2 linked regions of the Pokkaliibacter sp. MBI-7 genome follow. The protein of the gene in region 2 interacts with the protein of the main gene of each other region in a pairwise test. Links are inferred from orthologs where the notes say so. Each region holds a gene or a part of one and is shown on either strand. Other genes may lie near its edges.

Region 1 (12,199 bases), on a different replicon or contig from region 2:
AGCGACGATACCTGACGAAAGGGCATCATCGCTTCCATCACCTTCATTAACTATAGTCGTCCTGCGGCAGGCCGCGAGAGCAATCCTGCAAACTGTGCAAACAAACAACACATCTAGCCAATGAGAGCTAAGCTGTACGACGCCCGACACCTTGGTAGATAAATCCACGCTCAGCCATCAGATAAGGATCATAAATATTACGTCCATCCAGCACTAAAGGAGTCTTCAAGAGCTGCATCAGACGTCGATAGTCTGGACTCCAGTAGTCTTTCCACTCTGTCATTAGCAACAAGGCATCTGCTCCTGCCACTGCTTCATAAGGATCACTGCATAAGACCAAATCGTCACGGTCACCGAGCAGCTCTCTCACATTGTCCAGAGCTTTAGGGTCATGCAGACGTACCGAACACCCCTGCGCCCAGAGCGCTTCCATCAACACCAGTGACGGCGCATTACGCATACTGCTGGTATTGGGTTTAAAGGATGCCCCCCAAACTGCGACTGTCCGGCCTTTAAGTTGCCCTTGATAGTGGCACCATAACTTTCGAAACAGTACCTCCTTCTGTTGCTCATTAATTTTAAGAACCGACTGCAGTAAGTTGCCATGCCCGCCACTTTGTTCAACCTGGGCAGCGAGACGAATGATATCAGCAGAAAAATGTGCCCCACCGAAACCACAACCGGGATAGATATAGTCATATCCAATACGGCTATCAGACCCAACACCATGCCGAACCTTCTCAATGTCGACATCGAGAAGCTCGGCAAGGTTTGCCATCTCGTTCATAAAGCTTAGCTTGGTAGCCAGCATCCCGTTCACAACAAACTTACTAAACTCGGCCTCTCTGCTGCTCATAAACAGCAACGAATCACGGTTACGATTAAAAGGTCGAAGAATGTCGCGCATCAGTGCTCGTGGCCAATCAACATCACAGCCAACCAACACTCGCCCTGGACGCTGAAAATTATCCAGTGCGGTACCCTGACGAATAAAGTCAGGCATGGAAACTACAGCATAGGGGGAAGAGAACCCCTGCTTAGCCCAATTCTGCGCTATTGACGCCTGCAATCGCTCTGCTGTCCCTACAGGCACAGCGGTCTGAATGATCAGCAGTACACGCTCATCCACCAGCTGATCTAACCCCAGCCATTCATCGAGAGAAGCATAAGCATCAGGGTCCAGAGCTAAAAAGTGTGCATCCTTACCTGGTAGCAACTTTTGGTGGCCTACCTCAACTTTCAACCGCCCTTCCAGTTGTTCCTTATTGAAAGCTGCAAGCAACCCTGGCTCATCGGAGAGTAGAGATTGCCACTCCACCATCTGTAATGACTCACCAGGAGCAGGCATCAGTACAACATTGTTACCTACATGAGCCAAACTAACAGCGGTCACTACGCCTGTCAGGCTAAGGCCATAAATACCAATATCCATATGCTTGTACCTTGTATATGACTGAGTTTGTATGCCTTGAAGCCACTTTCCCGCGGCTATAGTTATGGTAGACGAATAGCTTTATTGGACCGGTTGCAGAGAGTTGCTTATATGTAATCACCAATGCTTGACGAGTCGCTACATTGAGCACGAGCTGCATCCCCTAGGTGAGCCCTCATCAGGCACCCCAGAACTGAAAGCACATTTTATAGCCGTGACTAATCACTAGTTGGCTGCACACCATTCAATGCGAGCAGCGAAAGGAAGTACGCCTCATCCCTCACTTCAACCCCCAGCACTTCAGCCTTCGACAGCTTTGACCCGGCTCCAGGACCAGCTAATACCCAGCTGGTTTTTGCAGAAACACTCCCTGCCACTTTGGCGCCTAATTGCTCCAACAGCGCCTTCGCATCATCTCGCGAAACACTTTCCATAGTACCTGTCACCACCACTGTCTGCCCCGTTAGTGGCAAGGATGCAGAAGCATCACCAACGCTGCGAGGCTGACCTTCAGTCCAATGCACGCCGACCTCTATGAGGCGATCTACAGCATCAAGATTGTCTGACTGTCGGAAAAACACATGAATATGTTTAGCTACTACAACACCGACATCTGGCACTTCCTGAAGCCTCTCAATATCAGCCTCTTTAATCGACTGCAAATTACCGAAGAAGCTGGCAACAGCTTTTGCTGTAGATTCGCCAACTTCACGGATACCCAGGGCATATATGAACTTTGCAAGAGTTGTCGACTTGGACGCATCTATAGCCTTCAGTAGCTTAACTGAAGATTTTTCTCCCATGCGCTCCAAGCCTATTAGTGAAGATAGTTGTAACTTGTATAAGTCAGCAGGACTCAGTACCAAACTTGTGTCTACCAGCTGATCGATTAACTTGTCACCAAGTCCATCGATATCCATCGCACGGCGAGAAACAAAATGCTTCAGTGCCTCTTTTCGCTGAGCCGGGCAGGACAAACCACCCGAACAGCGGGCAACTGCCTGCTCCTCCTCGCGCTCAACATCAGCCCCACAGGCAGGACATTGAGTCGGCATGGATACAGGTCGCGCAGTGTCAGGACGTTTCTCCAACGCCACTCTCACAACCTGAGGAATAACGTCGCCCGCCCGACGAATAAATACATAGTCTCCAACCTGGATGCCAAGTCGATCAATTTCATCCATATTATGCAACGTTGCATTGGAGACAGTAACCCCACCAACAAACACTGGCTTCAGTTTAGCTACAGGAGTTATAGCGCCAGTACGTCCAACTTGAAACTCAACCGACTCAACAGTGGTCATCGCCTCCTGGGCGGGGAACTTATGAGCGATAGCCCATCGGGGAGCTCTAGAAACGTAACCCAGCTCTGATTGCCAGTCGCGCCGGTTTACCTTAAAGACCAAGCCGTCAATCTCATACTTGAGTTGATCTCGTCTGGTCATCATTTGGCTGTAGTATTCTGAACATCCATCGATACCAGAAACCAATTTGATTTCAGGATTTACCTTAAACCCCCACTGCTTCAGCTTTTCAAGCAAAGCCATCTGATCCTCAGGCCACTCATGCCCTTCTAGCAGACCCACAGCGTAACAATAACAATCCAACGAGCGTTTAGCTGTGATCCGGGAGTCTAGCTGGCGTAAACTTCCCGCGGCAGCATTCCTTGGGTTTACAAATGGCTTCTCATTTTTTGCAATAGCGCGCTGGTTAAAAGCCTCAAAACTGGCTTTTGACATAACCACCTCTCCCCTTACCTCCAATCGCTGAGGCACTGAGTCCCCGAGCAGACGTAACGGAACCGCAGCAATCGTTCTTACGTTTGCGGTTATGTCCTCTCCAAACTCACCGTCCCCCCGCGTTGCAGCCCTGATCAGAGAGCCATTTTCATACAGCAAACTGACGGCAATCCCATCCAGCTTAGGCTCAGCTGCGAACGCCACTGTACTCGTTGCGGGTAGTTTAAGCCGCTCCCGAATACGCCGGACAAAGTCCTGCATATCTTGCTCACTAAAAGCGTTATCAAGAGAGAGCATGGGAGCAACATGTTGCACAGTACTGAAGCTGCTTAATGGTGACCCTCCCACTCTCTGCGTCGGGGAGTCTGTAGTCAGCAGCTCTGGATGCTCATTCTCCAGCTTTTTCAGCTGCTGCATTAATGCATCGTAGTCCTGATCAGGAATTCGCGGATCATCTTCGACATAGTAATGATAGTCGTGCTCACGAATTTGCTGACGGAGCGACTCAATGGCATCACTAGGAGTAAGAGACATAAGAAACTGGTCCTGACAGAAACGACATAGGCCGGAATTGTACCGGCCTATGTCGTTTCTGTCAGGACAGCTTTGCTATCAAGAAAGGTGCTGTCTGCGATGAGGTTGATGTGTCAACTGACGCCTTTCAAACTCCCGGATACGTTGACGACAGTGTTCGATTGTCTGGGGGCGCATGACGCTATGATTCTCGTCTTTTAGCTCACCATTCAGGTTTTTTGCCAAGCACTGTGCAGTACTCAGCATGCACTCGAAAGCCAGCATCAAATCGTCAGCACCAGGCATACCCATGAAGAACGTCACCCCGGGGGTTTTTACAGACTCGATATGATCAAGATCAAAGTCACCTGGATTCAACATGTTAGCCATGCTGAACTGGACTTTACCTTTGTTGAGCCCCAGTTCATGGCGATGGAAGATATTTCTTTCGCCGAATCGCAAACCGCATGCTAGCAGTACCTGTAATAATTGCTCACCGTCAAAACCACCGTCACTGACCGCGGTCACACTAACGATAATATGCTCCTCAGCATTAACACTGAACGATGAGGCATCTGCTTTCACGCGAGCCTGACGCTTAAGCTCGAATAATGGGTCGGCGCGCATGGGCAGGACACGCGCGGTTTCCTGGTAAGGAACGTCTTCCTCTTCTATGACAATTGCTTCTTTCTGTTCGGTCTCTAAAGAAGTTGGAATATCGTCACCATCAGCCTCATCAAAAAGATCGACATCGTCATCCATTAGCTCAGAAATAGGTCGTTCCCATGGATTTGAAGCTGCCACATCAGGAGAACCATCTTCATTACAGTTTTTTATTACTTGCTCTGACTGCGGGTCAGATGCATCAACCAAAGATTGTTCATACCATTCTGCCTGAGACCCAGTAGTCTCAAAAACTGAGCTCCTTGGCTCCGCATGACCTGAAGCAAGACTAATTGACTTGCCTCTACCAGAAAAGCTCTGATCTTCCGACAAAATCAAACCGTCAGTCTCAGACATTTGGTTGTGATGAGTATCTTCCACAACTGAATCTGGCCAATCTGCCACAGTAGTTAATGTGGGGGCGAAGCTCTCTGCAAACTCATGATCACCAGAAGCAGAAAATGAAGACTGAGTTGATGAAGTAAATTTGTCTGCTGGCTGATCCAGGAGAGGATCTACCTCAACGTGTAAATCGTGCAAACCTACTTTCGGAGGAACTTTTTTGCTCTCTAACTTCCTGGGAGTGATCTCACGATTAGCTGTTGAACTCTTGGAAAGCTTACCCGAGCGGAGCTTATTCAAAGCACTAGCGAAGGCATGAGGCTCCATTCTGGTCACCCTTGCCCCACCATTAGGCAACTCCCGACTAACAGAATCTGAAGACTCCACGTCACTCGCGCTGGACAGACTTCTATCGATTCGCATACGCAAAGGATTACGATTGCGCTGCATATAAAAACGCCGAAGACCGTCAACTGCGATTAGGACAATGGCTACCATGCCAAAAACAATGAGCCATTCGCGTAAGCTGATTTCCATTCTTAAACAACCGCTGTCTGAGTCGCCACTTTAAAACTGTTTTTCATACTAGCTAGCCACTGATCTGCTTACTGAGATATCTAAATACTCAATGCCTTAGAGTACAAAAAACAACCTCTTTAATCATAACCACCAGCTGACTGGGTGCAAGAAAAAACAGTAGGTTTACTGATATTGCTTATCGATCTGCAATTTTAGACTCAGTTGCTGCTTTTCCGCCAGTGTCACTCCATCTATTTCACCAAACCAGTCGCCTTTTTCTGGAATTGGATTGTTACTTTGTGAAATACGTGCAACGACCTGTAATGGCCCGTTATTTTCCAGTGACTGTCCCACCATGCTATTGCTTTGATCCAACACGATAGTTTCAGACAACGCCGCCGCACTCACACGACGGACAGCTAAAGGCATTTTCTCGCCTGCACGTCGAACTAACACAAAAACAAATTGATCGTCTCTGAGCTGGGCATTTGCCTCAGGAGACAAAGTAACTGTCACACTAATGCGCTCCAAAGAACGCTTCTTGCCATCCAAACTATCATCACCCAGCGAAGCACTTTGTTGCAATTGAGCCTGAGCCTGGATGATGCCACTACGCAGAGCTTGCGCAGCTTTCTCATCTGGATTGGAGGACAATGCTCTCTGCCAAAAACCAATAGCCTCTTTATAGAGTTTCTGATTGTATGCTGCGATACCCAAAATCCCCATCACCGTTGGCTCATTGGGCGCAAGAGCCAGCGTATCATCAATTGCCTGCTTTACTTCCTGAGTAATCTTTCCGCCACCGGCAAAAAATAAGGCCTGCGCCTTTTGCCCCATGACCATGACTTTAATTGGTGCATTATCTGGAATATAAGACTGTGTCTTGGTAAGTGCGTCCGCAGCTTCCTGATAACGACCCAGATCCAATAGAGTACCTGCTAAGACAAACCATCCTTCAGGATTGTCTGGATTGCTAGCCAGCCGTTGTTGCAACTCAACGACAGCCTGGTGCAATGACATTCCCTTGCTGTTCTCCATTGCTATCCATTGACCCATTTCATCTGCAGCCCCCCAATATTTATAGAGTGGCAACCCAACCAGCGGAATCAATAGCGCTAGCAAGACGACCAGAATGAGCTGCTTTCGTTCTACGATGTAAGAAGCACCCACATCTTCCTGCAGAGGGATATCAGCTAAGAGTTCCTGCTCAAGCTCCGACTTGTATAGCTTAAACTCTTCATTACTCAGTCCATTGAGCTTAAGTTCCAACTCCGCATCGTATAGGCGATATCTAAATGCTTGAACATTTGCTCTTTTTCGGTCGACCACACTAACGGCAGAGCGTACCGGATGAAACAGTGGATATACGACAAATGCTATTGCAGCCATAACTAACATGGCTGCAGCCAACCAGAATACAACCATTAGCGGTCATCCTCTTTCAGCAAAGAAGCTAACCGGGCAGCTGAGTCACTCAACTCGTTAGTATTCGCCTGCTCTATACGGGGCCGACTACGACCCGCAAGTAACCAGACAGCCAGACCACCAACAAGCAAAAGCAACAGTGGGCCAAACCAGAGAAGCCAGGTGACCGGATCAAGCTTCGGCCGGTAAAGCACAAACTCACCAAAACGACTCACCATGTAATTCTGGATGTCTTGATCTGATTTCCCTTCACGTAGCAATGTTGCTACTTCATCACGCAAATCCTGTGCAATAGGAGCGTTCGAGTCTCCAATATTCTGATTCTGGCATTTGGGACAACGTAACTCCCATACTAGAGATTGATAACGCTGCTGCAATTGAGGATCAGCAAAGTGTTGAGCCTCAATTGCTGCGCTTACCTGGTTTGTCATGAACAAAACCAGCAGCATAAAAAATGCACGCCCCATAAACGATCAGCTCTTTAAACGTTCATAGATTGGCTGGATCTGCTCCCGCCACACTCGCTCATCGACAACACCCACATGCTTATAGCGAATAATGCCGTCTTTATCGATGAGGTACGTCTCAGGTGCACCATAAACTCCCAAATCAAAGCCCAAGCTGCCCTTTTCATCAAAAATACTGAACAAATAAGGATTTCCAAGCTCAGCCAGCCACCTCATTGCGCTAGCACGGTCATCCTTATAGTTGATGCCAATAATAGGTACACCCTGTTTGGCAAGCTGCATGAAATACGGATGTTCCATATGGCAGGACGGACACCAGGTAGCCCAAATATTGAGTAACACTGGTTGCCCCTTGAGCCGCGCAGCACCGATCAGCTCACTACTATTCTCTACTGTAGGCAAACTAAAGTCTGGGAGGGGCTTATTTATTAACGCAGAGGGAAGCGTGCTGGGATCCTTTCCCAAACTTTGCCAGAACAGCACACCCAAGCCAAAAGCAACTATCAAAGGCAAGAAAAACAACGCTTTACGCATGAGAAACCTCAGTTACAGGTGCTGTTTCTAACCCTACACTTGCTTGCGACTGTCGATGACGCAACCGGCGATAGCGCAGATCTGTGGCCGCTAAAGCACCGCCAAATGCCATCAATAGCCCACCCAGCCATATCCACCTCACCATAGGTTTGATATGAATACGTACAGCCCATGCACCACCGTCCAGACGCTCTCCCATTGCAATATAAATGTCTTGCATCAAACCTGGGTCGATAGCGGCCTCAGTCATCATTGAACGCTGGACACTGTAATTGCGCTTTTGTGGAAACAGCTCCGTTATGGTTTTGCCTTGCTTACTAACAACAAAATGCCCCTGCTCCGCCGTGTAGTTAGGCCCTTGCAAACTGGTCGCTCCGAGATAGCTGATGTCGTAACCATCGATATGTTCCACATGCCCTGGCTCAACACGGATATCCTGCTCAAATGCGTGCAGACTGACCCAGGTTACGCCAAGAATCGAAGCACAAAAACCCAAATGAGCCACATGCATCCCCCAATATGACCTTGGCTGCCTCCATCCCTGCTGACTGAAACGTATACGACGCGCCACATCAACAAGCGTAGATACTGCTATCCAGCCTGCCATGACGACACCTAAAACAATTCCCCAACGATGCTCCCCTCCCCAAATAATTGCCACTGTTGCAAATATCAGTACCGCCAACGCCGGAAACGCTAGCGATTTCAGCCACTGATCTCGCGCATGACGTTTCCAACGGAGCATTAATCCACTGCCCAGTGCGAGTGCCAGCAGCCCCATAAGAGGAACGAAAAGCATATTGAAATAGGGAGGGCCAACTGACAATTTGCCCAACTGCAGGGCATCAACTACCAGTGGATATAAAGTGCCAAGAAGCACGACGACCATGGCAACCAGCAAGATGAGATTGTTGATTAACAGCCATGTTTCTTTTGATAACAGATTAAAAGTCGATTCAGACTTGAGGTCGACTGCTCGTAATGCGAACAGGAGCAGTGACCCGCCTACCGTTACCGCAAGTAACATCAATACGAAAAAGCCACGCGTCGGATCAGAGGCAAAGGCATGCACTGATGTCAGCACACCGGAACGCACCAGAAACGTCCCGAGCAAGCTGAGAGAAAATGCACATATTGCCAGCAGGACAGTCCAGCTTTTGAATTCACCACGCTTCTCTGTCACTGCCATTGAATGTATTAGGGCTGTACCGGCCAGCCAAGGCATGAATGACGCGTTTTCAACCGGGTCCCAGAACCACCACCCCCCCCAACCCAGTTCGTAATAGGCCCACCAGGAACCCAGAACAATACCTATGGACAAGAAAGCCCACGCCGCATTAGTCCAAGGTCTTGCCCAACGAGCCCACGCCGCGTCCAGCCGGCCTCCCAAAAGTGCAGCTATAGCGAAAGCAAAAGCCACCGAGAAGCCAACATACCCCATATACAACATAGGTGGATGAACGATCAGTCCAAAGTCCTGTAACAAAGGATTAAGATCCTGGCCATCATCAGGAGCATTGAAAAAGAGACGAGTAAAGGGACTAGAGGTGAGTAGCACAAATAACAGGAATCCGGTTGAAATCATACCCATCACGGATAGAACGCGTGATCGAAGCTCAGCTGGCAGGTGTAAGCTACGCCATGCCACGGCAACAGTCCAAAGACAAAGAATGAACAACCACAACAATAGTGACCCCTCATGCCCACCCCATACTGCACTGAATTTGTAGTACCACGGTAAGTGACTATTAGAGTTGGTAGCAACATATGCAACAGTGAAGTCGTTGGTCATAAATGCATATGTGAGAAAGCCAAACGCCAACGCCACAAAGAAAAATTGCCCCGTAGCCAGAGGTGTTGCGAAACGCATCCAGAATAAATTGCCCCTGAACGCTCCCCAAAGAGGAACCAAAGCGAGCATCAAAGCAAGACACAGTGCCAGTATTAACGCCAGCTGGCCCAACTCAGGGATCATGACTTAATGCTCCGCAGATGGTTGAGGGGGGAGTTTGCCACTGGCCTTGAGGGCTGCTGCCACCTCAGGTGGCATGTATTTCTCATCATGTTTCGCCAGAACCTGATCGGCAACAAACACTCCTTTACTGTTCATTTTACCCAGTGCAACCACCCCCTGCCCCTCACGAAACAAGTCTGGAAGGATACCGGTATACTCCACCTCTATGGTCTTTTGAAAATCGGTCAATGCGAAATGTACCATCAGACTGTCACCTGAGCGTTGCAGACTGTGTTCCACGACCATGCCACCCGCGCGAATACGTGTGTCATCTGGTGCCTGATGATCTGCTATCTGTGAAGGTGAGTAGAAAAGATTAATATTTTGTTGTAGTGCGTACAGCGCCAGACCAACAGCAACAGATACCCCAAGCAATAGTGCAACGACAGCCCACATACGATGTTTACGCTTGAGATTCATGCGACCGCTCTCTAATCAAACGTTGCCGTAGGCTAGCTAGTACAGTGCCTCGCTTAAGCAGAGGTATGACCACATTCCAAAGCACCACCAGCATCGCTATACCGTAACTTGACCATACATACAGACCATGCCCGCCCATATGAATGAAGTCGCTAAAACTGGAAAAATACATTGACCGTACTCACGACTATTGAGTTCAACTTTTAATCAAAAAAATACGCAGGCTACTTTATTTGGCTATTGCTCAGCAGATCACATACCCAACCAGCACGACGCTCTCGCTCCAGGATTTCAGTCCTGCAACGAGTTAACAGAGTCCAGGTGAACAAAGCATAGAATCCCAGCACCATGAGCAATAATGGCACCCACATTTCGGCAGGCATCGCTGGCTTTTCCGTCAGAGTAAATGAAGCGGGCTGATGCAGCGTATTCCACCAGTAAACGGAGTACTTGATGATTGGCAGATTAATCACACCCACGATGGCAAGAATCGCACTGGCCTTTGCGGCCATCTGACGATCACCAATAGCCGAATTGAGCGCTATAACCCCAAGATAGAGAAACAATAAGATCAGCATAGATGTTAATCGGGCATCCCATACCCACCAGGCGCCCCAGGTCGGCTTACCCCAAATTGCCCCCGTCACCAGAGCCAGAAACGCATAAGAAGCGCCAATAGGGGCAGCGCATTTAGCCACTACCTCTGCTACCTTCATTTTCCAAATCAGACTAATGGCCCCTGCCATTGCCATCAACAGATAGACAGACTGCGCCAGGAATGCTGAGGGCACATGAAGATAGATAATGCGAAAGCTATTACCTTGCTGATAGTCTGCCGGTGCAAATAAAAGTGCCCAGACCAAGCCAATAGTGAGCAACAATGCGGCCGAGCCACCCAGCCACGGCAACCATTTTCCACTCAACTCATAGAACCAACGAGGAGAACCCAGTTGATAGAACCATTGAGGCATTTTCTGCTTTTTTAATGCTTTTGCGTTCGCCACGACCTTAACCATTGATACTAATCCGCAGTGCAGCTGCTGTTGCTATGGGCGCCAAGGGTAACGCCAGCGCGAGAAATGCGCCTAATATAGCAAGCTGACCAGTAGCCTCCATCCCCTGCAATGAGGCAGTTACAGCCCCACTCCCGAAGATCAGGATGGGAATATAAAGAGGCAACACCAGCAAAACCAGCAAAACCCCTCCTTTACGCAGCCCAACCACCAAGGCGGCACCAATCGCGCCAATAAGACAAAGACTAGGCGTACCGATAAGCAGACTCAGACACAGAACCTCATAACTACCCACAGGAAGAGACAGCATCAACGCAAGCAGAGGCGCCAACAGCGTTAATGGCAGGCCGGTCAGCAGCCAATACGACAAAACCTTGGCACTAATCAGCAAAGCAATAGGCTGACTGCCAACAATAATTTGCTCCAGAGAACCATCCTCAAAGTCACTCCGGAATAGTCCATCCATCCCCAGAAGCGTCGCAAGTAATGCTGCTACCCAGACAATACCGGGGGCAATCTTCCCCAACAATGCAGGCTCAGGGCTAACAGCCAGAGGGAAGAGGCAAACTACCAGCAGAAAAAAAACCAGCGGATTGAGCCAATCAAATATGCGTCGAGCAGCTAGCCTCAACTCACGATACATCGTCATCCGCCAGGGACTGTCAGCAGCCATAGGCGAGGTCGCTAGCACATTACGATCAGTTGATGACATAGCTACCGTTACCACGCAGAGATAACGTTCGGCGGCACATGGACTCAGGGAGCACATGGTGAGTGGTCAGTATGACGCAACCTCCACGGCTTGCATGACGCTGCATCTGGCTTTCCAACATACCTACCCCTTGCCGGTCAATGGCTGTAAATGGCTCATCGAGAAGCCAGAAAGTTGCGCAACTCATATACAAACGGGCAAGACTTACTCTACGGTTCTGCCCTGCTGAAAGTTGATGACATGGGACATCCTCATATCCTTCCAGAGCGACTGACTTCAATGCAGAGGGAATCAACGTATTATCAAGATGTGCATGTATGGCGGCCAGCCACTGAAGGTTTTCAAGGGGAGTAAGTGAAGGATTGATTCCCGTGCAGTGGCCAAGGTACAGCATAGCTTTATTGTA
Region 2 (12,190 bases):
GCAGAATCGATAAGCGTTCCATCCCAGTCAAATATGATCAGTTTGTACATCAGCCATCCCGTAAATTTATTGCGACTCCAAACATCCGCCAGGTAAAAGCGTTAAACACTAACTGTTTGTATAGCGTTGACGTGCCTCGTTCATCAACCGGGCAATCTGCCGTGGTTTTTGATAAGGCAACGAGTGATCCGTACCTTTCACCTCATGGTAGTTAACCATGGTGTTTTGCCTGGCCAGATGAAGATAGTGATCATGCAACTCGCGAACACTACGCCCACCCGCAAATAATTCTGCGTGCTGTAAATGCTCAAGCAACTGATCCCGCTCGACCTCATGGGCCGAGCGAGTCACAGAGTCCAGTGCATTGGCAAATCCTAACGGTCGCTCTGCCAAACGGCTGATCGTCATAGACTCGGTTTTGTCTGATCGATTGCGCCCCGGCGCAATGGTATCGAGAAACAAACGAATTCCATCACTGGGATCATGCTGTTGGCGAATATGCTGTGCCGCCTCAGAGTAACGCTCACGAATACTCCTGACCTCATTGATATCGGCTCGGTCCAGCAGTGCAGGCTCCAGCAGATAAAGCTGTCCCACTCGTGAAGGATTACGCTGCTTAAGCAACATGGCTATTAACCCCCCGAAGGAGTAGCCACCCAGATCGAAACGCCACCACCCGAGCTGATCCAGCAGACGCACAACATCATCACACACTTCCTGCACGGTAAAAGTGGATTCACTGCCGTCCAGGTAACGGGTTTCCCCCATTCCTCGCAAATCCGGCACGAGTATCTGACCCCAATGATCCAGATGCTCGACAATCGCAGACCAGGTCAGCTCCCCTGCCACACCCGCGCCATGCAGCAGCAACAAGCGTTCGGAAGAAGAGGCAACATTGTTGGTATATATCTGATAGGAAACATCTACGCCGTTCACTGAAAAACTGCGGCGTACCACTGAGTAACTTTGCTGGATCATGAGTTCCGACTGCGAGACTGCGGGTTTGGAACAAAACTGCGGTATATCACTGGCGAGCAGATGAAAGTAGCCACCCTATTCTCTGTCACCTGGCTGATTTCCGGACCTCAGAATCAGCAACATTGAGTCACATCGCGATATACCAGAACTATGGGCTCCAGGAGCCAACCGTTGTTAGCCTACACCTTTCTTATCTGGCTGGGTAGAATTCCCTGCTTCGCTACCAGGAGTCGTTCGAGTGCAATTTATTTCACTGCCATATCTGAATGCTGAAGATGCTTTTGTTGGCATCAAGGCGGGAACATACCCTGTTCTACTCGACTCCAACGCGCCCCACTCACGCGATGGCCGATTTGATATCGCTGCCTGCGATCCACTCTTTGTACTCTCTTACACCCCCGGCCAAGGTATCTGTTTGCAGGATGCCTCAGGGAGGATATTGCCCTGCCCGGACGATCCCTTCTTGGCGACAGAGCACCTGCTGTTGCGCTTCGGGCAGATCAGCACCGACACCGATCATCCTGACATTCCCTTTTATGGCGGTTTGTTAGGTTACTGGTCATATGATCTGGGCAGAGTTGTTGAACATATGCCGCAGCTGGCAGATCACGATATAGCCTTGCCCGACATGTATTTAGGGCTGTACTCCTGGGCAAGGGTTACCGATCATGCCAAACAATCAAGCTGGCTGGTCATCCATCCTCAATGCCCCTACTCTGCTGAATTTCTTATCCAGCGTTACCTCTCTCAGCAAGCACCATCAGAACCTTCTGCTTTTGAACTGACGTCCCCCTGGTCAAGCAACATGGATCGGGCTCAATACGGTGAAAAGTTCCGTAGCGTCAAAGACTACATTCATGCAGGTGACTGTTATCAGGTCAATCTGGCACAACGCTTCAGCACAAATTTCCGGGGGGATAGCTGGCAGGCATATCTTCGACTGCGTAAGCAGGCCCCTACTCCTTTTGCTGCCTACCTTTCTTTGCCCCAAGGTGACATCTGCTGCCTTTCGCCAGAGCGTTTTCTGGCTGTTAATCAACTTCAGGTGGAAACCAAGCCGATCAAAGGCACCATTCCAAGAGGCACGACCACTAATGAAGATCAACAACTGATGGAGCAACTGCGCAATAGCGAGAAGGATCGTGCAGAGAACCTGATGATCGTCGATTTGCTGCGCAATGACCTTGGCCGAAGCTGCGAGGTTGGGAGTGTTCAGGTGCCACTGCTTTTTGACGTGGAAAGCTACCCCAACGTTCATCATCTGGTCAGTACAGTAACCGGCAGACTACGCAACTCAGCTGACCGTCTCGACCTGCTGAAGGGAGCCTTTCCCGGCGGCTCTATTACCGGCGCCCCCAAGATTCGCGCGATGGAAATCATTGAAGAACTGGAGCCTCACAGGCGTAGCGTCTACTGCGGCAGCATCGGCTACATCAGCCTGCACGGTCGTATGGACACCAATATCGCCATCAGAACAGTGCTGTTCCATCAGGGTCAGGCGCATTGCTGGGCGGGAGGCGGCCTGGTCGCAGACTCCGTTGAGGAGTCGGAGTATCAGGAGACCTTAAGCAAGATAGGCAATTTGCTCAGAGCGCTGGCTTAATTGCAGCAAGCTCGTAATACAAAGCCCCGCTGCAGATCAGATATCGCAGCGGGGAGAGAGCATCAGGCGTTAATGTTCAGGTAACTTAACATCAGCAAAGAGTTCATCGATTTCCTGCCGTGATGTGCACTCACCTGCTTTCTGAACCCGATCACGGGTCAGATGAGGGGCAAACAATTCGAGGAAGTCGTACATATAACCACGCAGGAAGGTACCCTTACGGAAGCCAATTTTCGTCTGACTGGGCTCAAACAGCTCACTGGCATCCAGTGCCACCAGATCATCATCGACCTCCGGCAACACTGCCATGGAGGCAATAATGCCGACCCCTAACCCCAAGCGTACGTACGTCTTGATCACATCAGCATCCACCGCGGTAAAGACCACACGAGGGTGAAGCCCCTTGCTATTGAACGCATCGTCGAGTTTGCTGCGACCAGTAAAGCCGAACACATAAGTCACTAACGGATAACGAGCCACATCCTCAAGCGTCAGTTTGCCTACCTGCGTCAACGGATGATTACGCGGCACCACGACTGAACGGTTCCAGGTGTAGCAAGGCATCATGATCAGATCACTGAAATGCTCCATCGCCTCGGTGGCAATCGCAAAATCGACAGTACCATCTGCTGCCTCTTCAGCAATTTGCATCGGAGTTCCCTGATGCATATGCAGACTGACGTCCGGATAGCGTCCCATAAAACTCTTGATCACAGGCGGTAACGCATAACGCGCCTGGGTATGGGTCGTAGCAATGGACAGGCTGCCCTTACGCTCATTACTGAACTCTTGTGCAACCTGTTTAATACTTTCAACCCGACGCAGAATTTCTCCTGCCATACTGAGAATGCTTTCACCGGCAGGAGTGACATGGGTGAGATGCTTACCGCTACGGGAAAAAATTTCGACGCCTAACTCATCTTCGAGAAGTCTGATCTGCTTGCTGATGCCTGGCTGGGAGGTATAGAGACTTTGGGCCGTCGCTGACACATTCAGATCGTGTTTGGCGACTTCCCAGATATAGCGTAATTGCTGGAGCTTCATGCATTCCCCCTGGCCGTATCTGGTTATTGCTTTCCGGGCAGTGCGAACTGTTATAAATAACCGTTATACAAAAGGACCCGAATATTCCTTTTTCGATAATTTAGATAAGGCCATGGGATTTCACAAGTGAGAATTGTATCCGTGCACCATGCCGATCCTGAAAGATGAAGCTTGCCAGCCCGAAGCGACGCTCAACAGCAGGACTCCGGGCTTGCCTCAGGTCAGATGGGCATCCTGGACAGGTGACGCAACAGTTGCTCGGCTGACAATACGCCAGACCAGCTCATCGACCGCATCAGATCACCCTGAGAGGAATAGAAAACCAACGCTGGAGGGCCAACCAGCTCGTAAAATTTGTACATGCGCTGATGGTCTGCCGTGTTCGCGGTCAGATCAACACGGATCAGGTGAAAGCTTTTCAGCTCCTGCATGACAGCCGCATCTTTGAAGGTAAAAGCGTCCAGCTCCTTGCAGGAGATACACCAGTCAGCATAAAAGTCCATCATCACCGGACGCCCCTGCTCTTTGGCTTGAGCCAGCTGCTGCTGTAATTCCGCCCAGGTCGTGACAGTGTGAAAATTCAACTCCGTACTGACGTTACCTTCATGACTACTCTCCGCATAGACTGCCAGGGGAGCAAGTGGATTGCGACTACCACCTGCCAGTCCCACCAGCAATACGACTGAGTACAACAGCACAAGCAGTGCAATACCCTTACCCAGACGCCTTCCCGCACCGGCATTATTATCAAGAGGCTGTAATGCGCCCAACACGACAGCCGCCAGCAGCAATACAATGGCCAGCAAAGCCAGCACTAATCCCAGTGGCAATACGCGCTCCAACAGCCACAAAGCCATCAGTAACATCAGTACGCCGAAAACGTGCTTGACCGATTCCATCCAGGCGCCGGCTCTCGGCAGGATATGCCCCGCAGACGTGCCGACTATCAATAATGGCACCCCCATCCCAAGGCTCATGGCAAAGAGTGCTGCCGCGCCAAGCCCTGCACTCCCCTGCTGGCCGATGAAGATCAATGCGCCAGCCAGCGGAGCAGCCACACAGGGTCCAACAATCAGTGCTGAAAGCATGCCCATCATGGCAATTCCAAGCCATCCGCTCCCATTCTTCCGATTGGCAGCAACACTAATGTGACTTTGCAATGCTGAGGGCAACTGAAGGGTAAACACCCCAAACATCGCCAGCGCAAAGGTCACAAAGAACAGAGCAAGCAAGATCAGTATCCATGGTGCTTGTAGCTGTGCCTGAAGATTGGCGCCAAATAATCCAGCGATCACCCCCGCGATCGTGTAGGTCACTCCCATGGCCAGCACATAGGTCAGGGAAAGAAAAAAAGCACGTCGGCTGGACATCATCCCTTGTTGGCCCGCAATCATGCTGGAAAGAATGGGAATCATTGGAAACACACAGGGCGTGAAGGACAGACCCAGACCGGCAATAAAGAAGGCCAGCACAATGACCCAGCTACTCTGCTGTTTCAGCAGCTGCAGGAAGTCAGCCTGTCCCGCCAAAAACCATGAGCCCGCGCTGCTGGCAGATATCTGCTCGCCTTCCGGAGGCGCAGTGACACCTTGTCCCTGAACAGACTCTGCAGGCCCGGAGAGCTTGCTGCTCTCCACACTGCCAGCCGGTAAGACGGGAGTATTTATGCTGTCGCTGGTACGAACGGGAATATCTGTCACCTTCAGCTGCTGCTGTACAGGAGGAAAGCAAATCCCTCCTTCCCAGCACCCCTGATAGGTAACTGTGAGAGTATCCGCAGCAGCCGCACTCTCATCTCGAGCAAGAGAAATTTGTGCATGAGCCTGCTGGTGATACACCACGACCTTACCGAACAGAGGATCCGGCTTCTCCTCGCCCGGATCGGGCAGCATCAGGCTCTCCACCTGACTGCCGGATACCTCGACCTTGATCTTGTCTTTGTAGAGATAGTAACTCGGGCTGATATACCAGCTCAGCGCCACCTCGCCCTTCGCATTGTGATCAACCGACATCACAAAAGCCTGATCGACCGGCAACGGCTCAGTATTTGAAGATTTATCGAACAACCCAGCGTAAGCGGGTGATATCAGAATGCCCAGCAGGCAGGCGAATACTATGCGTAACATGCAGATACCGGAAAATAAGGACAGATATGGCATAGAGCGTTTCGACCGTCAGAAGTTCCCCAACCGTCGTCAGGCCCTGCATATCTCAATCGTTCACATACCAGTCAGAACAACAAAGAAATGCAGGCTATTAAGCCAATAGTTTGAATCTTATGGGCTTCTGTGCCTGAGCTCACTATGGTACAAAGCTCGGGGGGACGGCATGGCCGTCACACAAAGGGCTTAGTATAAAGGCCGCAAGGCCAGGAAAGAAAATGACAGATTCACGTGTAGAAAACCTCAATATCGAATCCCAGACGCTGCTTTCAACACCCGATGAGTTGAAAGCCAAGCTACCCATTTCTGAGCGCGCACGTAATACCGTGCTAACAGGCCGTGATATCGTGCGTAACATTCTGGACCGTCAGGACCACCGCCTGATGGTGGTGATTGGCCCCTGCTCCATCCATGACGTAGAAGCGGCCAAAGACTATGCAAAACGCCTCAAAGCCCTGGCGGAAGAGCTGTCTGATACCCTTTATATCGTCATGCGTGTGTATTTTGAGAAGCCCCGCACTACTGTCGGTTGGAAAGGCCTGATCAACGACCCCTATCTGGATGATTCCTTTGACATCGAGACCGGTCTTTATACCGCTCGCAAGTTGCTGCTCGATCTGTCCGAGCTTGGCCTCCCCCTGGCAACAGAAGCACTGGACCCTATCTCTCCACAGTATCTTCAGGACCTGATCAGCTGGTCAGCCATTGGCGCTCGTACCACTGAATCACAGACTCACCGTGAGATGGCAAGCGGCTTGTCCTGCGCTATCGGCTTCAAGAATGGAACGGACGGTGGCCTGGGCGTCGCCATTAATGCCCTTCAGTCAGTGTCACACCCGCATAACTTCCTGGGTATCGATGATCAGGGCAAAGTGGCCATCACCCGCACTCGCGGTAACCAGTATGGCCATGTCGTACTGCGCGGCGGCAACAGCAAACCCAACTACGACTCCGTCAACGTCGCGCTTTGCGAACAGCAACTGAGTAAGGCAGGTGTCTCGACCAACATCATGGTTGACTGCAGCCACGCCAACTCCAACAAAGATCCTGCACTGCAGCCTCTGGTCGCAGACAACGTCGCCAACCAGATTCTGGAAGGCAACAAATCCATCATGGGTCTGATGATCGAGAGCCATATCAACTGGGGCAGTCAGTCCATCCCGGCCGATCTGAGCGAATTGAAATACGGCGTATCAATTACCGATGCCTGCATCGACTGGGCGACAACTGAGACTTGCCTGCGCAGCATGCGTGCCAAGCTGAAAGACGTGCTACCCACTCGTTAAGCAGCAAAAGCATACATGCAGAACAAAAAATGGCCTTCGGGCCATTTTGGGATACTGACAAACCCCGGTCATTTTGATCGGGGTTTTGTTTTTCTGCCGTCTACTGCAACGTTTCCGTCGCTGAGTTCAGCAAAGCGCGGGGCGGGCATAGTGCTAACCGTGCAGTTCTTTGGCATCGGCAAAGCTTCGCTCTACCGTTTCCTTGCGGCGCTGATAGAGAAGTTGCCCTCCCGAGCTCAAGCGGTGCTGGCTGATCCGCTCCTTACTGTCCTCCCAGACATGACGTGTCAGCGTCTTTTCCCCTTTCACGTTGCCGGTACAGCGCTCTCGCTGTAGGCAGTTAAAACAGCGATCAGGGTCTGAGCGGCAGTGGCGGTAGCCGTTGCGATCGGTGGTCTTGTATATCAGGGCAGGTATAACGATCCTGCTCGGCGTCGTCGTGGTATTCCCGCTTGTAGAAGTAGCCCTTACGGTGGGTCGGCCGCCGATGACGCCGTAGATCTGGCGCGCCTCCAAACCTGTGCAGATGCCCGCCGTGCAGTAACCGGCCTCCAGCCCCACCGACCGGATCTCGAAGCCGAACCGCTCCGCCTGTCGATCCAGACGCCTCAGGTAAGGTACGCTGTCGTGGACATTGCCGGGCGTCAGGTGAACATCGGTGATGATGTTGCAGCGCCCATCCACGGTACGGTGATCCAGGTAGAAGAAGCCTTTTGCTTGCCGTTTGTTCTTGTTGGTATTGGCCTTCAAATGGGTGGAGTCGGTGTACAGCGTCTTGCCGGAGACCAGTTTCTTACGCATCGCCTGCAGTACGATCTCATCGAAGATCTGCTGGTACACCTTGGACTCGTTGAAACGGCGGCGTCGGTTCTGACTCAACGTTGAGGCATCGGGCACCTTGTCGGTGAGGTTCAACCCCAGGAACCAGCGATAGGCGACGTTGACCTGCACATCGCGAATCAACTGGCGTTCACTGCGCACACCGTAGGGATAACCGAGGAGCAGCAGCTTGAACAGTCGGATCGAGCGCGGGCCGGCCATTGTCCCTGCAGTAGAGGTCTTTGACCCGTTCATGGATGAAGCTGAAATCGATGGTCTTGTCGATCTTGCGCAACAGGTGATCGGCGGGGACGAGTTCGTCGATGCAGACAAACTCCCATCCGGACTGGGTGGGGCTCTGTCTTTTAGCATGGCCCGATTATAGGAACCCCCGCCCGAGGGCGAGGGCTATGTCAGCAGTCTGAGGCGGCCTAAAGCCGCCTCAGATGCAAAAGCGCTGATTAACGCGCAGGTGTTCTCATCGTGACGAACTCTTCTGCCGCGGTGGGATGGATACCAATCGTGGCATCAAACACCGCTTTGGTGGCACCGGCCTTCAGTGCAATACCAATCCCCTGGATGATCTCCCCGGCCTCCGCTCCTGCCATGTGCACACCGACAACCTTATCAGTAGCGGAATCAACGATCAGCTTCATCAGACAGCGTTCATCACTGCCACTCAGGGTATGACGCAGGGGCCGGAACTCTGAACGGAAGACCTTGATGTTGCCATAGCGCTCTCTGGCCTGTTCCTCACTCAAGCCCACGGTGCCAATATTGGGATGACAGAAAACCGCAGTGGGAATGTTGTCGTAGTCAGGCTCAGGGCGCCCTTCCCCGTACAGATGATTAGCCAGGAAGGTGCCTTCCGCCAACGCCACCGGCGTCAGCTGCACGCGGTCAATAACATCTCCCAGCGCGTAGATGGAAGGTACAGAGGTCTGGAACCGGTTGTTGACCTTGACCGCACCTTTGTTATCCAGGGCTACCCCCGCCGCCTCCAGCCCAAGACCCTGAGTATTGGCAACACGACCCGTCGCGTACAGCACCTGATCGGCATGGAGTGCAGGGCCATTACCTGTGCTCACCTGAATCCCCAGTGAGGTTTGTGACAGCTCAGTCACATCGGTATTGAAGTGCAGCCTGACACCTTTCTTGGCCATTTCAGTGGCGACGTATTCACGAATTTCCTGATCGAAACCGCGCAGGAACAACTCACCGCGATACAGCAAATGCGTTTCAGCTCCCAGCCCTGCGAAGATGGACGCAAACTCCACGGCAATATAACCCCCACCGACAATCACAATCCGTTGAGGAAAACGCGCCAGATCAAATATTTCGTTGGAGCTGACAGCAAGCTCCCGGCCAGGAATGTCAGGGATAAACGGCCAGCCGCCAGTGGCCACCAGAATCCGTTCACTGGTGTAGGTTTTATCTCCCACCCTGACGGTGTGCTCATCCACCAGCGTGCCGCGGCCGTCGATCAGTTCTACACCTGCATTGCCCAGCATATTCCGGTAAATGCCATTCAGACGGCTTATCTCGCTCTTTTTGTTGTCACGCAGTGTGGCCCAGTTGAATCTGGGCTGCTCCAGTTCCCAACCAAAGCCAGCAGCGTCATGAAAGTCATGACCGTAGTGCGCCGCATAGGAATACAACTTTTTCGGTACGCAACCGACATTGACACAGGTTCCGCCCATATAGCGGTCTTCACACACCGCAACGCGGGCCCCCAAGCCAGCAGCCATACGCGAAGCACGCACACCACCCGATCCGGCACCAATGACAAACAGATCAAAATCGTACTGGCTCACACATCACTCCTTTCAGCTTGAAATCTGTCATTTATCAGGTCTCTGAATACGCTCTCAGCGACCCGTCCGAGTCGATTGCATTACACTTCGACTCTGTTACTCTTCAGCGCCAGAAACTGCACCGTAAGCATTCCTTAATCGTTCCACTTCAACGAGTTGCTGTCCGTTGAACTCACATAAACAGTGCCATGCATACTAAAAACGTTATCTATTTCAGCCAGGCCGACACCATCCCTGCGCTGTTCATGGAACGAGTAAAACGTAATCAGGCAGAGGGTATTGCCTACTGGATTCATCAGCCTTCGACCCGCCAGTGGCACTCTCTCAGCTGGCAGGCAGTCCATGATGCCGCTGCACGCTGGCAGCAGGCCTTTGTGCGTGAGGGGTTGCAGCCCGGTGACCGGGTGGCCATCATGCTCAAGAACTCCCTCGACTGGGTACTGTTCGATCTCGCCGCACTGGGTCTTGGGCTAGTCACTGTCCCTCTTTACGTCAATGACCGGCCCGGTAATGTCGCCCACATTCTCAGGGAAACCAACACTCGGCTATTACTGTTGAGCACCGCTAATCAGTGGCAACAACTGCAAGATATGCAGTTGGATGCGCCTGATTTAAAGCGTGTACTGTCGCAGCAGCCCAACGAACATAGTGATGTCATGGCGCTGGAGGACTGGCTGGGCGCAGAGGATGACACTTCAACGCCCGTCAGCTATCAAAACCGGCAGACCGATACGGATGCCCTCGCCACTATTGTGTACACCTCCGGCACTTCGGGCCTGGCCAAGGGCGTCAAACTCAGCCACCGCAACATTCTGAGCGATGCCTCTGCTGTTTTGGAAATTATTGATGCCTATGAGGAAGATAAATTTCTTTCCGTGCTGCCACTGTCACACATGCTGGAGCGCACCGCAGGCTACTACATTCCGATGATGATCGGTGCCAGCGTGGCGCATGCCCGTGGCATTGAAACCCTGGCACATGATCTGAAGCAGGTCTGCCCAACAGTTCTGATCGCTGTTCCGCGCCTGTTCGAGCGTTTCTATCGCAAGGTAGCGGACAGCCTCAATCAGCAGCCACGCAAACGCTGGTTATTCAGTCTGGCCATCAGGGCTGGCTGGCGCCAGTTTATGTATCAGCAAGGTGAAAAACGCTGGCACCCGTTGTGCCTGCTGGCTCCGGTGTTGGTGCCCAAGGTCAATCAGGCAGTGATGCAAGCCTTCGGTGGCAAACTGCGCCTGGCCGTCAGCGGTGGCGCGGCACTGGCCAATGAACTGGCAGAAGTATTCTGCAGCCTGGGCCTTGATCTGCTGCAGGGGTACGGTCTGACCGAATGCAGCCCGGTTGTGGCCGTCAACCATCTGGATACCAATCACCCCCACAGTGTCGGCAAGCCCCTGCCCCATCTGCAGATCAGGTTTGGCGATAATCAGGAGCTGCTGATCAGGGGTGACAGCGTCATGCTCGGTTACTGGAAACATGATGACGCCAGTGCTGCCATTTTCGACGAAGATGGCTGGCTGCGAACGGGTGATCTGGCACGCCTCGATCACAAAGGCAGGCTGCATATCATGGGGCGTGCCAAAGACATCATGGTGCTGTCCAACGGCGAGAACATTGCCCCCAGCGATCTGGAGCAAAGTATGGCTCTTGATCCCGTGGTCGAACAGGTTATGGTCTACGGTGATGGTAAAGCCTTTGTGACGGCGCTGGTCGTAGTCAACCCTGACCACTGGAAAGCGCTGTGCAAGGACGAAGGCTGGGACGCTGCACTGCTCAATAACCCCACACAGGAAATGCGGAGTAAGCTGGCACGTCGCCTCAACGGCCATCTCCACGCTGTTCCAGGCTTTGCCAAGGTCAAGCAGGTCATTCTGACGGATGTTATGTGGAGCGTGGACAATCAATGTCTGACACCTACGCTCAAACTGCGCCGGGAGCAGATCATTGCCCGCTTCGAGCCTCAACTGAATCAGCTGTATCGCGCCCTGCTGGGATAATGCCCGGTACTGACCTCCCAGGCTCTGCAGAGCCTGCCCTTTATATCCCCGGCGTTGATGACTATTAACTGCTGGGGATGGAGAGGCGAAGACCACGAAAGCAGTGCTATCAAATGATGTTCGTCGCGCTGCCGCGTTAAACAGCAATTTAAGGATCCAATCTATGAGAACCAGCTTGCTTACATGCGCTCTGCTACTGGCGGCCAGCTCCAGTAGCTGGGCGGCCAGTCTGGTGGAACAGGGAGATGCTGCCAAGGCAGCCGGACACTATACCCAGGCAACCCAGTACTATCGCCAGGCCGCTGAGAAAGGTGACAGCGACGCCCAGTACAAGCTGGGGCACTGGTATCTGAGCGGTGAGGTGACCTCCCCCGACTACTCCGAAGCCATCAAGTGGCTGACCATGGCAGCTGATGGCGGCAAAGTCGAAGCGCAGACCGACCTCGGCGAAGTCAATCTGTTCGGCCTCGGCATTCAGCCTGATCCG

What was found.
Region 1: the proteins of dsbD (region 2) and QCD60_RS01505 interact in binary tests that used the Escherichia coli proteins (3 or more experiments, as listed by UniProt). The link is inferred for Pokkaliibacter sp. MBI-7 from one-to-one orthologs.

Annotation. Positions count from the first base shown.
Region 1 is NZ_JARVTG010000001.1:296,525-308,723, forward strand. What follows is about bases 5,871-8,870. They hold QCD60_RS01505 (DsbE family thiol:disulfide interchange protein), read right to left. Parts: upstream 7,635-8,870; coding sequence 7,107-7,634; downstream 5,871-7,106. Other genes in these bases: ccmI (c-type cytochrome biogenesis protein CcmI), read right to left, coding at 5,871-6,633; QCD60_RS01500 (cytochrome c-type biogenesis protein CcmH), read right to left, coding at 6,633-7,100; QCD60_RS01510 (heme lyase CcmF/NrfE family subunit), read right to left, coding at 7,627-8,870. Outside these bases: QCD60_RS01480 (nucleotide sugar dehydrogenase), read right to left, coding at 128-1,432; NAD-dependent DNA ligase LigA, read right to left, coding at 1,651-3,705; cell division protein ZipA, read right to left, coding at 3,784-5,226; more of ccmI, read right to left, coding at 5,392-5,870; more of QCD60_RS01510, read right to left, coding at 8,871-9,609; cytochrome c maturation protein CcmE, read right to left, coding at 9,613-10,068; heme exporter protein CcmD, read right to left, coding at 10,052-10,240; QCD60_RS01525 (heme ABC transporter permease), read right to left, coding at 10,293-11,084; heme exporter protein CcmB, read right to left, coding at 11,077-11,754; cytochrome c biogenesis heme-transporting ATPase CcmA, read right to left, coding at 11,780-12,199. UniProt on the Escherichia coli protein: Involved in disulfide bond formation. Catalyzes a late, reductive step in the assembly of periplasmic c-type cytochromes, probably the reduction of disulfide bonds of the apocytochrome c to allow covalent linkage with the heme.
Region 2 is NZ_JARVTG010000002.1:489,173-501,362, reverse strand. The notes cover bases 3,300-6,290. They hold dsbD (protein-disulfide reductase DsbD), read right to left. Parts: upstream 5,752-6,290; coding sequence 3,847-5,751; downstream 3,300-3,846. Other genes in these bases: QCD60_RS21905 (3-deoxy-7-phosphoheptulonate synthase), read left to right, coding at 6,006-6,290; cysB (HTH-type transcriptional regulator CysB), read right to left, coding at 3,300-3,625. In the rest of the region: QCD60_RS21930 (HAD-IA family hydrolase), read right to left, coding at 1-50; QCD60_RS21925 (alpha/beta hydrolase), read right to left, coding at 109-978; pabB (aminodeoxychorismate synthase component I), read left to right, coding at 1,217-2,581; more of cysB, read right to left, coding at 2,651-3,299; more of QCD60_RS21905, read left to right, coding at 6,291-7,073; gor (glutathione-disulfide reductase), read right to left, coding at 8,354-9,706; QCD60_RS21890 (AMP-dependent synthetase/ligase), read left to right, coding at 9,895-11,703; QCD60_RS21885 (tetratricopeptide repeat protein), read left to right, coding at 11,867-12,190. UniProt on the Escherichia coli protein: Required to facilitate the formation of correct disulfide bonds in some periplasmic proteins and for the assembly of the periplasmic c-type cytochromes.